Regions from separate parts of the Streptomyces roseochromogenus subsp. oscitans DS 12.976 genome, predicted to be linked through region 1. Evidence: riboswitches for the same ligand, from Rfam matches in the RefSeq annotation. Region 1 holds a riboswitch; each other region holds the start of a gene.
The links. A riboswitch is a leader RNA that binds a small molecule or an ion and turns the genes downstream of it on or off. The one in region 1 is predicted to bind cyclic di-AMP.

Region 1 (5,369 bases):
TCGGCGAAGTCCTTCGGTGTGGCCGGGGGCTCGGCCTTGCGGTCCTTGCCGGAGTCGGCCGAGGTGGAGTGGTAGACCGCGTTGCTCTTGCTGTCGTAGCCCCACACGTCCTTGCCGTTGTGGATCAGGCTGTACTCGGAGCCGCTCTCCAGCAGCGACAGCTTCTGCTTCTCCGGGCCGTCGGCGGCGACGCGCAGCGTGTGCGTGCCGGAGACGAGCGAGGTGAGCTGGGACTGCGGGTCGGCGGAAGAGCCGTCGCCGGAGCCCTTGGCGGCGCCGGAGGCCAGGTTGTTCTCCAGGCCGCCGAGGTTGGGCAGGCCCAGGTCGGTGCTGACTCGCACGGTGCCGGACAGCTGCTGCACGTCCGACTTGGCGATCTTCTCGATGAGCTGCTTGGCAGTGATCTTGGGCAAGTCGGGGTCACCGGAGGCGGCGAGCGCCGGGACCAGCCCGATCGTGGCCGCAGCCACCCCCACCACCGCGACCGGGACCGCGTATCGGGCGGCCTTGCGGCGTCCGGCGCGCGGGTCCTCGTCCCGAGCGGCGTCCGCTCGCGCGGCGTCCACTGCGTCGTCGGATTCGTACGGTGCCATGTGTGCCTTACCTCCGTCGTCGGCGGCGGCTGTCCTCACGTTGGTCCACCAGAGCCGCCATTCTCACCCGAATCGGTGAGGAGTGGTGATTTCCGTGGCTTCCATCTCACCAAATCAGCCTTGAGGAAGCGTCAGACCACGGAGCCAACTCCGTGTACGACTGCGGTATGACATGGAGGGGCGGTCGCTCCCCCGACCCGTAAGGGTCTCACCGGAACGAACGGGGCCGTAAGGGGTCGCACGTGGCCGTACGACTGGCCGCACCGCAAGGCGTGATCCATGGTGGCCGTCGGCGGCCGACCGGGGGCCGACATGAGGCGAGCCGACACGGCCGACCGGGCATCGGCCGCCGCGGTCAGCCAGGGGCCGGCCGAGATGATCGGCCGGGCGTCAGCCGGCGCGGTGAACCACCGCGTCACACAGCTCCATCAGCGCCGCCTTGGCGTCGCACTCCCTGAGCGGCGCCAGCGCGGCCCGGGCCTCCTCCGCGTACCGGACGGTGTCCCGGCGGGCCTGCTCCAGCGCGGGGTGCGCGCGCAGCGCGGCCAGCGCCTCGGCGTGCCGGGCGTCGTCGCTGAGGTCGGAGTCGAGCAGCTCGCACAGCGCGATGTCCTCGGGCAGGCCGAGCCGGGCCGCCCGCTCGCGCAGCCGGAGCACGGGCAGGGTGGGGATGCCCTCGCGCAGGTCGGTGCCGGGAGTCTTGCCGGACTCATGCGAGTCGGAGGCGATGTCCAGGACGTCGTCGGCGAGCTGGAAGGCGACCCCGAGCCGCTCGCCGTACTGGGTGAGCACATCGACGACCGTCTCGTCGGCGCCCGACATCATCGCGCCGAACCGGCACGAGACCGCCACCAGCGAGCCCGTCTTGCCGCCGAGCACGTCCAGGTAGTGCTCGACCGGATCGCGGCCGTCCGAGGGGCCGGCGGTCTCCAGGATCTGGCCCGTGACCAGCCGCTCGAACGCGAGGGCCTGCACCCGGACCGCCTCGGGGCCGAGGTCGGCGAGGATCTGGGAGGCGCGGGCGAAGAGGAAGTCGCCGGTGAGGACCGCGACGGAGTTGCCCCAGCGCGTGTTGGCACTGTCCACACCGCGCCGCACGGCCGCCTCGTCCATGACGTCGTCGTGGTACAGCGTGGCGAGGTGGGTCAGCTCCACGACCACGGCCGACGGCACGACGCCCGGAGCATAGGGGTCGCCGAACTGGGCCGCGAGCATCACGAGCAGCGGCCGGAACCGCTTCCCGCCGGCTCGCACGAGGTGCTGCGCGGCCTCCGTGATGAACGGGACCTCGCTCTTGGTGGCCTCGAGCAAGCCTTCCTCGACAGCCGCCAATCCGACCTGGACATCGGCTTCCAGAGCCTGGTCCCGCACGCTCAGCCCGAACGGCCCGACGACGGTCACGAGGGGTCTCCTGTCTGCTGGTGTCTGCTGGCGATTACACGGTTTGTCGATAGGTCGCTGCCATCACTCAAGTCAGCGTATCCGGTCCTCTTTCGATCACCGATAGCGCCCACCGGTCCAGCCCAGGCGGTATCAGATCATGACCGGTATGTTTTTGATCAAGTGCTAATAACGGACATTTATCGACTTAACAGGAATCCGCCCACTTTGTCGCGAACCGAGAGGCGAGCGGAGTAACACGCACGCCTCCCTCCGCACCCCCATCCCGCACACCCCTCCCGGGCAGCTCCCGCTGCAACCCTTCTCGTGGACGCGACCACCACGGCAACGACGGGCATCGCGCCACAGGCTCCACCACCCAGCCGAACCATCCAAATCCCCTATGTCCACTTTGCCTTATTTTGTCACTTCGTGAGTTGGGTCACTGGCACCCACCCGCACCCCCCACTGACCCGACATCCCTTCCGCCCTGCCGCGTCGGCGAGTTGAGAATTGGCAACCGCAAAGGATCAAGCACCCTATAGGGCACAGAACAAGGTCAAATAGTGCTTTCTGTGAATCAGGCCCTTGTTCCCGACATGTGCTCTCGCATACGTTCCCGGCCACCGGGCGGACGCCGAATCCTGCCGCCGCCCGCGTAACCCACTCGACGAACTGATTCATACGGCAGGAGCGGGGGACCCAGGTAAGTCGCCGGACCGGAACGGCACACGTCGCACCGGAACGGCTAGGGGTGAAGCCGTGCCTTTCCCGAGGCACGGCCGGGCACCTCCCCGCCCGAACCCGACAGCTCACCTCGCAGGCGTCGGAGAGGACTTCCCCATGCCTGCTTCCGCTCAGCACCGCCGTACCCGGACCAACCGTCTCTTCCGCACTTTCACCGTCCTCGGCACCGGTGCCGCCGTCCTCGCCCTGCCGCTCATCGGCGCCACCAGCGCCTCCGCGGCCACCGGCACGACGACCACCAAGGTGGCCTCCACCACTCGCGCCGGGTACTCGAACAACCTCGACGGCTGGATCCGCGAGTCGCTCGCGATCATGGCCCAGAAGGGCATCCCGGGCAGCTACAACGGCATTTACCGCAACATCATGCGGGAGTCCTCCGGCAACCCGCTGGCCATCAACAACTGGGACTCCAACGCCGCCGCGGGCACCCCGTCCAAGGGCCTGCTGCAGGTCATCCAGCCGACCTTCAACACCTACCACGTGGCCGGTACGGCGTTCGATCTCTACGACCCGGTCGCCAACATCACCGCGGCCTGCAACTACGCCGCCGCGCGCTACGGGTCGATCGACAACGTCTACAGCGCGTACTGACAGGCCCCGCCCGTCCGGCGGACCGGAATGACCCCGGCCGTCCGGCGCGTACCCGCACCTGACGGACGGGGGCGTGCCGGGCGGCCGCCGGGCATCCACCGGGCCTGCCACGGACGGCCACGCACCGATATGCCGGTCAGCCGGTCGTGTACCGATGTGCCGGTCGATCGGTCGCGTACTGACGTGCCGGTCCATCGGTTGTGTACTGATGTGCCGGTCAGTCGGTCGGGAACAGTTTTTCGAGGACGACCGCGATGCCGTCAGCCTCGTTCGACAGGGTGATCTCATCGGCCACCGCCTTGAGTTCGGGATGTGCGTTGGCCATGGCGACCCCGTGTCCGGCCCAGTCCAGCATCGGGATGTCGTTGGGCATGTCGCCGAACGCCAGGGCCTGCTGTGCGGCGACGCCGAGCCGCTCGGCGGCCAGTGCGAGACCGGTCGCCTTGGTCACCCCGGACGGCTGGAGTTCCACGGTCCCCGGCCCCGACATGGTGACCGTCGCGAGCGAGCCCACCACCACGCGCGCGATGGCGGCCAACTCGTCGTCGGACAGGGTGGCATGGCGCAGCAGCACCTTACTGATGGGCTCGCACCACAGGTCGTCGCGCCGGCCGACCCGCACCGCGGGCAGGGTCGGGTGCGGCATGAGATAGCCGGGCTCGATAAGCGTGAGCCCGTCGACACCGTCCTGGTCGACAGCCGCGTAGACCTGCCCCACCTCCGCCTCGATCTTGCCGAGCGCGGTCTCGGCCAGGTCCCGATCCAGCCGCACCGACCACAACAGGCGCCCGGATAGGGCGTCGTAGACCTGTGCGCCCTGCCCGCACACCGCGAGTCCCGTGCAGCCGAGGTATGCGAGGAGAGGCCGTACCCGCGGGGCCGGGCGGCCCGTCACCACCAGGTGCCGGGCACCGGCCCGCGCCACCCGCGCGAGCGCGGCGAGCGACCGTTCGGAGACGGTGTCGTCGCCGCGCAGCAGCGTTCCGTCCAGGTCGGTGGCGATCAGTGCATACGCGGGGGAGGCTGCCATGATCAGAGAATACGGATACCGCGCCCCGCCGACTCATCTTGTCGTCCTGCGTACTTACGTACTGATCAGCCCAAGTGGTGCCCGCCGCCTCCTTGATGACGTCCTCAAGCGCTCGCTCCGGCCCCCCGCGGATTCAGCCGTGGGCCGCCGCCAGGTGTTTCGTCAGCCGTGGGGAGGCGAACTCCGTGCCGCAGACGAAGCGCATCACCGGGCCGTACGACGACGCCGCCGGCAGGCCGGTGAAGTACAGACCGGGCACGGAGGAGACAAAGCCAGGGCCGACCTTGGGCGTTCCGCGGCTCACCGCGAGCCGGGTGCGCAGTCCGGGACCGAGGAAGTCCATCGCCGCGATGTCGACGCGGTAGCCGGTGGCCGCGATGACATGGTCGGCGGTGAGCCGCTCGGCGCTCCCGCCGTGCGTGCGCACCGTGAGGACGGGGCTGCCGTCCGCCGCCTCGGCGGCCACGACCCGCTCGACCTCCTGTACCTGCACGGCGCTCTCGAAGCGCTCACGCAGCCACCAGGCGCCGAGCGGTCCGAGGACGCGGCGGACCAGGTGGTGGCGGGTGGCCTCGGGCAGATAGCGGTAGGGATGCGGGTAATAGCTGAGCGCCCACAGCGACCACGCGTTGCCGAAGGGGGACTCGGGGCGCAGCTTCGGCTGCTCCCAGGGCGGGGCGCCGAAGGCGACCCGGCCGCGGCCGCGCGCGACGACACGCACGCGTGCCCCCGCTTCGGCGGCGAGCGCCGCCGTCTCCAGCGCGGACTGGCCGGCGCCGACCACGATCAGCTCCTTGCCGGCGAACCGGCTCAGGTCGTGGTGCTGGGAGCTGTGCGAGACCGGGCCCGTGGGCGCCGGTCCGTCCGCCGCGGCTCCCGCGAGCTCCGCCGGCAGGTGCGCGAGGCCCGAGAGTCCGGTGGCGACGACAACCGCGCGCGCGGTGAACAACTCACCCGAGTCCAGCTTCAGTTCGAAGCTCCCGCTCCCGGCGCGGTCCACGGCGACGACCCGCACCCGCTCCACGTCG
Region 2 (5,369 bases), 2.0 Mb from region 1:
TCGACCCGGAGGCCGCACTCCGAGCGGCGGCACGGGTGTACCGCGACGCGATACGCCAGGCGGAGGGCACGGACGGCAGAGCACCGGAGCAGGCTCAGGGCACGGATGGCAGGGCGCCGGAGAAGGCTTAGGGCGCGGATGGCAGAGCGCCGGAACAGTAAGGAGGGGTACCAAGGGCGCGGCACCGGATCAGGCCCGGGGCACCGATGGGCGGCGAGGGCGTCGTACCGGAGAAAGGGGGAGCGGTGTGTCCGGATACCGTCGGGGGGTGACCGACCAGCACCACGCCCCGACCACCGCCGGATCCCTCCCGGACTCCGCCCCCGACCTCTTCACCTGGGAGTTCGCCACCGACCCCTACCCGGCCTACGCCTGGCTGCGCGAGCATGCGCCGGTGCATCGGACGCGGTTGCCCAGCGGGGTCGAGGCGTGGCTGGTCACCCGGTACGCCGATGCCAAGCAGGCCCTCGCGGACCAGCGGCTGAGCAAGAATCCAGCGCATCACGACGAGCCCGCGCACGCCAAGGGCAAGACCGGTATCCCCGGCGAGCGCAAGGCCGAGCTGATGACCCATCTGCTGAACATCGACCCGCCGGACCACACCCGGTTGCGCCGACTGGTCAGCAAGGCGTTCACCCCGCGCCGGATCGCCGAGTTCGCGCCCCGGGTGCAGGAGCTGACCGATGAGCTCATCGACCGGTTCGCCGCGAGGGGCTCGGCCGACCTCATCCATGAGTTCGCCTTCCCGCTGCCCATCTACGCCATCTGCGACATGCTCGGCGTCCCGCGCGAGGACCAGGACGACTTCCGGGACTGGGCGGGCATGATGATCCGGCACGGCGGAGGGCCCAGGGGCGGGGTCGCGCGGTCGGTGAAGAAGATGCGCGGCTACCTGGCCGAGCTGATCCACAAGAAGCGCGAGGCGCTGCCCGCCGAGCCCGCGCCCGGTGAGGACCTCATCTCCGGCCTCATCCGCGCCTCCGACCACGGCGAGCACCTCACCGAGAACGAGGCCGCCGCGATGGCGTTCATCCTGCTGTTCGCCGGCTTCGAGACGACCGTCAACCTCATCGGCAACGGCACCTACGCCCTGCTCACCCACCCCGGGCAGCGCGCCCGGCTCCAGCGGTCCCTGGCTGAGGGGGAGAGGGACCTGCTGGAGACCGGAGTGGAGGAACTCCTGCGCTACGACGGTCCGGTGGAGCTGGCCACCTGGCGGTTCGCCACCGAGCCGCTCACCATCGGCGGGCAGGACATCGCGCCGGGGGATCCGGTGCTCGTGGTGCTCGCGGCGGCGGACCGGGATCCGGAGCGGTTCGCCGACCCGGACGTACTGGACCTCTCCCGGCGTGACAACCAGCACCTCGGCTACGGCCACGGCATCCACTACTGCCTCGGCGCGCCGCTCGCCCGGCTGGAGGGCCAGACCGCGCTCGCCACCCTGCTCAGCCGCCTGCCCGACCTGCGGCTCGGTGCCGATCCGGCCGAGTTGCGCTGGCGCGGCGGGCTCATCATGCGGGGCCTGCGCACCCTGCCCGTGGAGTTCACCCCGGCCGTCGGCAAAACCGTGGAACGGTGAACACGAAGGGGGTTCAACTCTGTGATCTTCACGTGATCTGCGCGGCATTAACTTGTGACAAGTGATCGTCTGCCTATACGTTCACCCATCAGCGTGGCGACGCGCACCAAGGCGCCGCGCCGGTCCTGCTGTCGCACGAAAGGCATCCGTATGCTCTCCGGGAACGGTCGTCACCGTCGCCCCCGTCAGGCTCCGGCCCTCCTCGTCGCGGCAGGAGTGACCGGCTCCGCCATCGCCATTCCGCTGCTCGGCGCCGCGAGCGCCAACGCGGCCGACGGCACGACATGGGACAAGATCGCCGAGTGCGAGAGCGGTGGCTCCTGGAGCGCGAACAGCGGGAACGGCTACTACGGCGGCCTGCAGATCTCGCAGGACGACTGGGACAAGTACGGCGGTACGCAGTACGCCGACAGCGCCGACCAGGCCAGCCGCTCCCAGCAGATAGCCGTGGCCGAGAAGATCCTCGCCGGCCAGGGCACCAAGCCGTGGGCCATGTGCGCGCTGACCGCCGGTCTGACCTCCCACTCCGGTTCGGTCGACGTGGACCCCGGCGTGAGCGGCTCCGGTGGGTCCAGTGCCGGGTCCGGCTCGTCCGGCGGCTCCGATCCGTCCGGTCTGCCGGATTCGTCCTCCTCCGGATCGAGCTCCGGCTCCGGTTCCGGCTCTGATTCCGGCTCCGGTTCCAGCTCTGACGCCAGCCCTGGCGCCGACTCGGGCTCCGGCTCCAACTCCGCCTCCGGTTCGGATTCCACCGGGCCGGATTCTCCCGGTCCGGATGCCTCCGGCTCCTCCTCGTCCGGCGCGACCGCCACGCCGGCTCCCGGTGCGAGCCCGGGCAAGGGTGCCACCGGGACCCCGGAGGCGACCGACGGCTCCACCGGTGCAAGTACCCCCAAGTCCGACAAGGGGGACGAGACCGGCTCGACCGGTGACGAAAGCCGGCAGGGGGGTGACAGCTCGCCCACGGCGACTCCCGGCACGGATGAGTCGGACAATTCCCAGCAGACCAGCGGCTCTTGGAGCCTGGTCGACACCGGCACGCTCAGCAGCGGCGGACGTCACCGTGGCGAGAGCGCGGACGAGAGCGCGGGCGCAAGCGCGGCAAACGGCCAGAACGCCCCGCGATCCGGTCGTCATGCCGACCGCGAACGGGACACCTACACCGTCCGCGAGGGCGACTCCCTCACCTCCATCGCCGACTCTCTTGGTGTCGACGGCGGATGGCATGCGCTCTACGCCGCCAACCAGAAGGTCATCGGCGCCGACCCGAACCACATCACCGCCGGTCAGACCCTGAAAGTCACGGGCGAAAAGGACGCCGAGTAGCGGGAGTTGACGCCCCGCTTCGCGCCTAATGTCCGGTTTGGCGAAAGTGTGGGATGAGTCTCAGAAGCCCTGATCGTCTTTGAAATTCCCTCGATCACCTGTCTACGGTCAGGACCGCTCGTCACCACGAGCCCCGGCAGCCGTAACGCCGAATCCTGCCAGCGGTTGCCCGGGAACAGTCGTCGCGTCATGCGCCGTAGGCAGGAGCGGGGGACCCAAGGTAAGTGCTGGAACCGGCAGTTGACGCCGGAACCGGCTTGGGGTGAAGCCGCAGGCCCGCGACAGCGGGCGTGCGGCCGGGCAACTCAACCGGCCCGAACCCGACAGCTCACCTCGCAGGCGTCGGTGAGGGGATCGATCCATGCTGTTCTCCGGCAAGGGCAAGCACCGTCGTCCGTCCAAGGCCGTCCGGGCCGTCGCGCTCGTCGGTGTCACCGGCGCCGCCGTAGCCGCCCCGCTCATGGCGGCCGGCAACGCCTCGGCCGCCACCGCCTCCGAGTGGGACACCGTCGCCCAGTGCGAGTCGGGTGGCAACTGGTCCATCAACACCGGCAACGGCTTCTACGGCGGTCTGCAGTTCTCCGCCTCCACCTGGGCCGCGTACGGCGGTACCGCCTACGCCCCGGCCGCCAACCAGGCCACCAAGGCGCAGCAGATCGCCGTCGCCGAGAAGGTCCTCGCCTCGCAGGGCAAGGGCGCCTGGCCGGTCTGCGGCACGGGCCTGTCCTCCGCCGCGTACAACGGCTCCGCCCCGAGCACCACCTCGTCGAGCAAGAGCACCGGCACCACCACCCGCTCCACCGACCAGCAGGCCGCCACCCGCTCCGCCGAGCGCACGGCCCCGGCGAAGAGCAAGACCGTCACCACCCCGACCGGCAAGAAGGTCAAGAAGGGCGACGGCGAGTACAAGGTGGTCAAGGGCGACACCCTCAGCTCCATCGCCGAGAAGCACCACGTCGCCGGCGGCTGGCAGAAGCTGTTCCAGCTGAACAAGGACATCGTCGAGGACGCCAACCTCATCTACCCGGGCCAGCAGCTGCACCTGAAGTGACACATCCGGCTCCGGCCGGATCCACGGCGCCCTCACATCGCCCCCCACACTGAAGCTCCCGTGAGGGTCACCCCCCGTCCCCACGGGCTCCCCGCCCCGGCGCGTGTTCCCCCGTACGCGCCGGGGCGGGGTCTTTTGTTTCGCGCCACGTTTCCCCACTCTTCAGTCCGGGATCATCGGAACCCCCCTTTGTTCCATCGGTGAACAATGGGTACCGTCTGCGTGTCCCTCTCCGTCCACGGGACGGTCGGTCGGTGGCTGATCCCCCGGAGACGGTTAGGCTCTAGTCGCAAGGCACAGCCGTAAGGCACACCACCTCGCACTTCCAGCGTCACATCCAAGAAGGAGATGCTCGTGCCGTCCATCGACGTCGTCGTAGCCCGGGAAATCCTGGACTCCCGAGGCAACCCCACGGTCGAGGTCGAGGTCGGCCTCGACGACGGCAGCACGGGTCGTGCCGCCGTGCCGTCCGGCGCCTCGACCGGTGCCTTCGAGGCCATCGAGCTGCGCGACGGTGACCCCAACCGCTACCAGGGCAAGGGCGTCGAGAAGGCCGTCCTCGCCGTCATCGAGCAGATCGGTCCGGAGCTGGTCGGCTACGACGCCACCGAGCAGCGCCTGATCGACCAGGCCATGTTCGACCTGGACGCCACCGACAACAAGGGCTCGCTCGGCGCCAACGCCATTCTCGGCGTCTCCCTCGCCGTCGCCCACGCCGCCTCCGAGGCCTCGGACCTCCCGCTCTTCCGCTACCTGGGCGGCCCGAACGCGCACCTGCTGCCGGTGCCGATGATGAACATCCTGAACGGCGGTTCGCACGCGGACTCCAACGTGGACATCCAGGAGTTCATGATCGCCCCGATCGGCGCGGAGTCCTTCTCCGAGGCCCTGCGCTGGGGCGCCGAGGTGTACCACACGCTGAAGAAGGTCCTGAAGAACAAGGGCCTGTCCACCGGCCTCGGCGACGAGGGCGGCTTCGCCCCGAACCTCGGCTCCAACCGCGAGGCCCTCGACCTCATCATCGAGGCCGTCAAGGAGGCCGGCTACGCCCCCGGCCAGCAGATCGCCCTCGCGCTCGACGTGGCTGCCTCCGAGTTCTACAAGGACGGCAAGTACCTCTTCGAGGGCAAGGAGCGCTCCGCCGCCGAGATGACGGAGTACTACGAGGAGCTGGTGGCGGCCTACCCGCTCGTCTCCATCGAGGACCCGCTGTTCGAGGACGACTGGGCCGGCTGGAAGGTCATCACCGACCGCATCGGCGACAAGGTCCAGCTGGTCGGCGACGACCTGTTCGTCACCAACCCGGAGCGCCTGGCCCGCGGCATCGAGGAGGGCACCGCCAACGCCCTGCTGGTCAAGGTCAACCAGATCGGCTCGCTGACCGAGACCCTGGACGCCGTCGAGCTGGCCCAG
Region 3 (5,369 bases), 1.5 Mb from region 1:
CGCCGAATAACTCCACTTCTTTGTATACGGCGCCCGTGTTAATGCCGAAGGCCCGACATGTTTACGGCGTGTTGCGAAGTCCTCACACGCTCGCCGGCCCCGGGAAATCGCAGCCGGTGCGCGCCCGTCGCGCGCTCGGTGTGCAGCGCCGTGACCGCCCGCGCGCGCTCGCCGTCGCCGCGCGCCACCGCGTCGACGATGGCGCCGTGCTCCGCCCAGGACTCCACCGGGCTCGGCGACGCCTCCACCGTGTACATCCAGGCGATCTTGTGGCGCAGCTGGCTGAGCATCGCGGTCAGTGAGGGGCTGCAGGAGGCCTGGGCGAGCGTCTCGTGGAACCAGCCGCCGAGTGAGCGCAGATCCTCGCTGTGCCCCCGCCTGGCCCGCTCCTGGCCCAGCCTGACCAGGCCACGCAGCACCTTCAGATGGGCCTCGGTGCGCCGCTGTGCGGCCCGGGCGGCCCCGAGCGGCTCCAGGAGCATGCGCATGTCGAGCAGATCGGCGGCCTCCTGCTCGGTCGGCTCGGCCACGCACGCGCCCGCGTGCCGGCGGGTCACCACGAAGCCCTCGGCCTCCAGGGTGCGCAGGGCCTCACGGACGGGGACGCGCGAGACGCCGTAGCGGCGGGCCAGGACTTCCTCGGTGAGGCGGCCGCCGCGCGCGTGGACACCGGCGACGATGTCGTCCCGGATCGCCGTGCACACCGAGTGCGCCGGAATACGCATGACCGACCTCCGCCTTAATCCCCGTGAAACGTCGACGATGGACGCGTGTTCCGTGACTCTATTCCAATGCGCCGGAATTTCCGACGGCGGGTCGGATTCCATGGATATTTTTTGGTCAGCGAGTACGGTCTGCACCGCGCAAAACGGCGAAAGCCCCGGCTCGGTGAGCCGGGGCGGCGGATACCGCGTGCGCGGAGGGTCAGACGTTCACGCCGTGCTTGCGGAGGTAGGCGACGGGGTCGACGTCCGAGCCGTAGTCGGGGGTCGTACGGGCCTCGAAGTGGAGGTGCGGGCCGGTGACGTTGCCGGTCGCGCCGGACAGGGCGATCTGCTGGCCCGGGGTGACCCGCTGGCCTACCGAGACGCCGATGGACGACAGATGGCCGTACTGGGTGTACATGCCGTCGGCCATCCGGATCACGATCTGGTTGCCGTATGCCCCTCCCCAGCCGGTGGAGACGACGGTGCCGGAGCCGACCGCGTGGACGGGCGTGCCGGCGGCCGCGTGGAAGTCGATGCCGGTGTGCGAGCCGGAGGACCACAGGGAGCTGCTGGCCTTGTAGCCCGTGGAGACATAGGAGTCGGCTATCGGGGCGACGAACGCGTTCAGCCGCGCGCGCTCGGCCTCGCGGGCGGCGCGGGCCTGGGCTTCGCGCTCCTGCCTGGCCTTCTCCGCCGCCGCCTTGGCCGCGGCCGCCTCGGCAGCCTTCCCCTCGGCGGCCTGCTTCTGGGCGGTGGCCTGCGCGTCGATGTGCTCGGCGATGTCGTCGCCGACGGTGATCACCGGGGTGAGGCCGGTCTGCTCGACGGAGTTCTGGGCGGCGGACGCCGGGGCGGCCGCGAGGGTGCCGATGACACCGGTGGTCGTGAGGGCCGCGATGCCGGCCGCCTGAGCGGTGGTGCGCTTGACCCGGCCGGGCTTGCGGTGCTTCCCGGTGGCGCATATGAACGCCATGAAGTGGCTGGTCCTTTCCTTCCCTCTCGCCTACCGGGTTAGCTGACGGGTTCGGAGCAGGAAGGTCTCCTACGGGCCCCCTCGCTGCCGCGCGGGCGCCCGATTCACCCCAGGGACGGTGGGTCCCCGGCTCCCCTGGCTCGCGCCGTACGGGGACTCGGCGATGGCTGTCCGGTGCCGCGGGTGCGGCGCACTGCCTGACGAACAGCCCGGCCGACGCTACGGAAGCCCGCTTTCCAACCCCAAACGGATCCGGGCTTTTGTAGCGCATCCCACAGGGCAGACAGGCAACCTCCGGAGCAAATCGGGCATCTGGGGAAGGGAGTGGAACAGCAGGGGCCCTGACGACCCGTAGGTCGTCAGGGCCCTCACACGCGCGTGCCCTTACTCGGCCGCCACCACGGTCACTTCGCCGATGCCGAGCGCCTCCACCGGCGCCTTGATCTGGGCGGCGTCACCGACGAGGACGGTCACCAGCCGGTCCACCGGGAAGGCGTTGACGACGGCCGCCGTGGCCTCCACCGTGCCCGTCACCGCCAGCTGCTGATAGAGCGTCGCCTGGAAGTCGTCGGGCAGGTGCTGCTCGACCTGGTCGGCCAGCGTGCCCGCTACGGCCGCAGCGGTCTCGTACTTCAGCGGCGCCACCCCGACGAGGTTCTGCACGGCCACGTCCCGCTCGGCGTCGGTCAGGCCGTCTGCGGCGAGGGTGCGCAGCACCTTCCACAGGTCGTCCAGCGCCGGGCCGGTATTGGGGGTGTCCACCGAGCCGCTGATGGCGAGCATCGAGGCGCCGGTGCTGTCCGGGGCGGAGCGGAGGACCTGCCCGAACGCGCGCACACCGTAGGTGTAGCCCTTCTCCTCGCGCAGGACGCGGTCCAGGCGGGAGGTGAGGGTGCCGCCGAGGCAGTAGGTGCCGAGCACCTGCGCGGGCCACACGCGGTCGTGCCGGTCGGGGCCGACGCGGCCGATCAGCAGCTGCGTCTGGACCGCGCCGGGGCGGTCCACGATGACCACACGGCCGGTGTCGTCGGCGGTCACCGGCGGCACGGGCCGCGGCTCGCCCTGGGTGCCGCTCCAGGCGCCCAGGGTGTCGCCGAGCAAGGCGTCCAGGTCGATCCCGGTGAAGTCGCCGACCACGACCGCGGTGCCCGTGGCGGGGCGTACATGCCGGTCGTAGAAGGCGCGTACGGCGGAGGCGTCGATCTTCTCGACCGTGTCCTCGGTGCCCTGGCGCGGGCGGGACATCCGCGAGGTCGCCGGGAAGAGCTCCTTGGAGAGTTCCTTGGCGGCGCGGCGGGAGGGGTTGGCCAGCTCGTGCGGGATCTCGTCCAGACGGTTGCGGACCAGCCGCTCGACCTCGCTCTCGGCGAACGCGGGCGCGCGCAGGGCGTCGGCGAGCAGGCCGAGGCCCTTGGCCAGGCGGGAGGCCGGAACCTCCAGGCTGAGCCGGACGCCGGGGTGGTCGGCGTGCGAGTCCAGCGTGGCGCCCGCGCGCTCCAGCTCGGCGGCGAACTCCTCGGCGGAGTGCTTGTCGGTGCCCTCGGAGAAGGCCCGCGCCATGATCGTGGCGACGCCGTCCAGGCCGGCCGGCTCGGCGTCCAGGGGCGCGTCCAGCAGCACCTCGACGGCGACGACCTGCTGGCCGGGGCGGTGGCAGCGCAGCACCGTCAGGCCGTTGTCGAGCGCGGTGCGCTCGGGGGCCGGGAACGCCCACGGCTTGGCCGCGCCGGGCTGCGGCTGGGGGTGGAAGTCCATGGTGGCGAGCTCGGTCACTTGGCCGTCTCCTCGTTCTCGTTTCCGGCCTCTACGGTCGCTTCCTGCTCCGGGTCCTCACCGCGCCCCGCTTCCTCGGTGTGCTCGGCGGACTCGGCGGACAGCGGCTCGTAGACGAGGACCGCGCGGTTGTCGGGACGCAGGCGGGCCTTGGCGACCTCCTGGACCTCCTCGGGGGTGACCTCCAGGACACGCTTGACGGCGGTCAGGGCGAGCTGCGGGTCGCCGAACAGGACGGCGAACCGGCACAGTTCGTCGGCGCGGCCGGCGACCGTGCCGAGCCGGTCCAGCCACTCGCGCTCCAACTGGGCCTGGGCGCGCTCCATTTCCTCGGGCGTGGGGCCCTCCTCGGCGAACCGGGCCAGCTCCTCGTCGATGGCGGACTCGATGACCGGCACCTCGACGTCCCCGGAGGTCTTCACGTCCAGCCAGCCCATCGAGGGCGCGCCGGCCAGGCGCAGCAAGCCGAAGCCGGCCGCGACGGCCGTACGGTCGCGGCGCACCAGCCGGTTGTACAGCCGGGAGGACTCGCCGCCGCCGAGGACCGTCAGGGCCAGGTCGGCCGCGTCGCACGCGCGCGTGCCGTCCTGCGGGAGCCGGTAGGCGGCCATCAGGGCGCGTGCCGGGACCTCCTCGACGACGACCTCGCGCTTCTGCTCGCCGATGACGTCCGGCAGGGAGCCGTCGCGCGGCGCGGGCTTGCCGTCGTGGGACGCGATCGACCCGAAGTACTTCTCGATCCAGGCGAGGGTCTGCACGGGGTCGATGTCTCCGACCACCGAGAGCACCGCGTTGTTCGGCGCGTAGTAGGTGCGGAAGAACCGTCGGGCGTCCTCCAGGGTGGCCGCGTCCAGGTCCGCCATCGAGCCGATCGGCGTGTGGTGGTAGGGATGGCCCTCCGGGTACGACAGGGCGGTCAGCTTCTCGAAGGCGGTGCCGTAGGGGACGTTGTCGTAGCGCTGGCGGCGTTCGTTCTTGACGACGTCCCGCTGGTTCTCCATGGACTCGTCGTCCAGGGCGGCCAGCAGCGAGCCCATGCGGTCGGCCTCCAGCCAGAGGGCGAGCTCCAGCTGGTGGGCGGGCATGGTCTCGAAGTAGTTGGTGCGCTCGAAGCTGGTGGTGCCGTTGAGCGAGCCGCCGGCGCCCTGCACCAGCTCGAAGTGGCCGTTGCCCTTGACCTGCGCCGAGCCCTGGAACATCAAGTGCTCGAAAAGGTGAGCCAGGCCGGTGCGTCCCTTGACTTCGTGGCGGGAGCCGACGTCGTACCAGAGGCAGACCGCCGCCACCGGGGTCAGGTGGTCCTCGGAGAGCACCACGCGCAGACCGTTGGCCAGGCGGTGCTCGGTCGCTGTCAGGCCCCCGGAGCCTGCCTCGGCTGTGGTCGTGTGACCCATGGGCATGTACGTCCCTTCGCGAGCGGAGGCGGTTGTGCAAACCGCGGTCTTCCTGCCGTTCCTGCCACTGTATGCAACGTGTGGGGGGCCTCGGCGAAGTTCCCGCGGGACGTACGCCCACAGCGGATCCCGTAGCCTGCCCCGAACCCGCCCGGAGGCGCCGGGAAGCCCGCCGGGACCGGGTCGTGGCGCGGGTTGTCAGTGCCTCGGTCCACAATGGTCCGCGTCAGATCCATCAAACGCTTCAGTAGCAAGGAGCCGGCAGCGATGGCCCGCCGCAGCACGAAGACCCCGCCGCCCGACGATTCGTACGAGGAGAAGATCCTTGACATCGACGTCGTGGACGAGATGCGTGGCTCCTACCTCGAGTACGCGTACTCGGTCATCTACTCACGCGCCCTGCCGGACGCCCGCGACGGTCTCAAGCCGGTGCACCGCCGGATCGTGTACCAGATGAACGAGATGGGCGTGCGCCCCGACCGCGCCTATGTGAAGTGCGCGCGCGTCGTCGGCGAGGTCATG

Region 2: another riboswitch for cyclic di-AMP. It lies ahead of M878_RS74835 (LysM peptidoglycan-binding domain-containing protein); the one in region 1 lies ahead of M878_RS66250 (transglycosylase SLT domain-containing protein).
Region 3: another riboswitch for cyclic di-AMP. It lies ahead of M878_RS59930 (M23 family metallopeptidase); the one in region 1 lies ahead of M878_RS66250 (transglycosylase SLT domain-containing protein).

The regions. Positions count from the first base shown of each region.
Region 1 is NZ_CM002285.1:3,831,528-3,836,896, forward strand. It holds gene M878_RS66240 (LolA family protein) at 1-593, opposite strand, end outside; gene M878_RS66245 (polyprenyl synthetase family protein) at 984-1,994, opposite strand; cyclic di-AMP (ydaO/yuaA leader) riboswitch at 2,639-2,812, shown strand; gene M878_RS66250 (transglycosylase SLT domain-containing protein) at 2,817-3,311, shown strand; gene M878_RS66255 (HAD family hydrolase) at 3,529-4,341, opposite strand; gene M878_RS66260 (FAD-dependent oxidoreductase) at 4,475-5,369, opposite strand, start outside.
Region 2 is NZ_CM002285.1:5,821,333-5,826,701, forward strand. It holds gene M878_RS74820 (nucleoside triphosphate pyrophosphohydrolase) at 1-131, shown strand, start outside; gene M878_RS74825 (cytochrome P450 family protein) at 269-1,579, shown strand; gene M878_RS74830 (LysM peptidoglycan-binding domain-containing protein) at 1,730-2,905, shown strand; cyclic di-AMP (ydaO/yuaA leader) riboswitch at 3,088-3,262, shown strand; gene M878_RS74835 (LysM peptidoglycan-binding domain-containing protein) at 3,267-3,956, shown strand; gene eno (phosphopyruvate hydratase) at 4,311-5,369, shown strand, end outside.
Region 3 is NZ_CM002285.1:2,303,395-2,308,763, forward strand. It holds gene M878_RS59925 (GntR family transcriptional regulator) at 39-725, opposite strand; gene M878_RS59930 (M23 family metallopeptidase) at 925-1,680, opposite strand; cyclic di-AMP (ydaO/yuaA leader) riboswitch at 1,693-1,853, opposite strand; gene M878_RS59935 (M16 family metallopeptidase) at 2,065-3,453, opposite strand; gene M878_RS59940 (M16 family metallopeptidase) at 3,450-4,853, opposite strand; gene M878_RS59945 (DNA gyrase/topoisomerase IV subunit A) at 5,115-5,369, shown strand, end outside.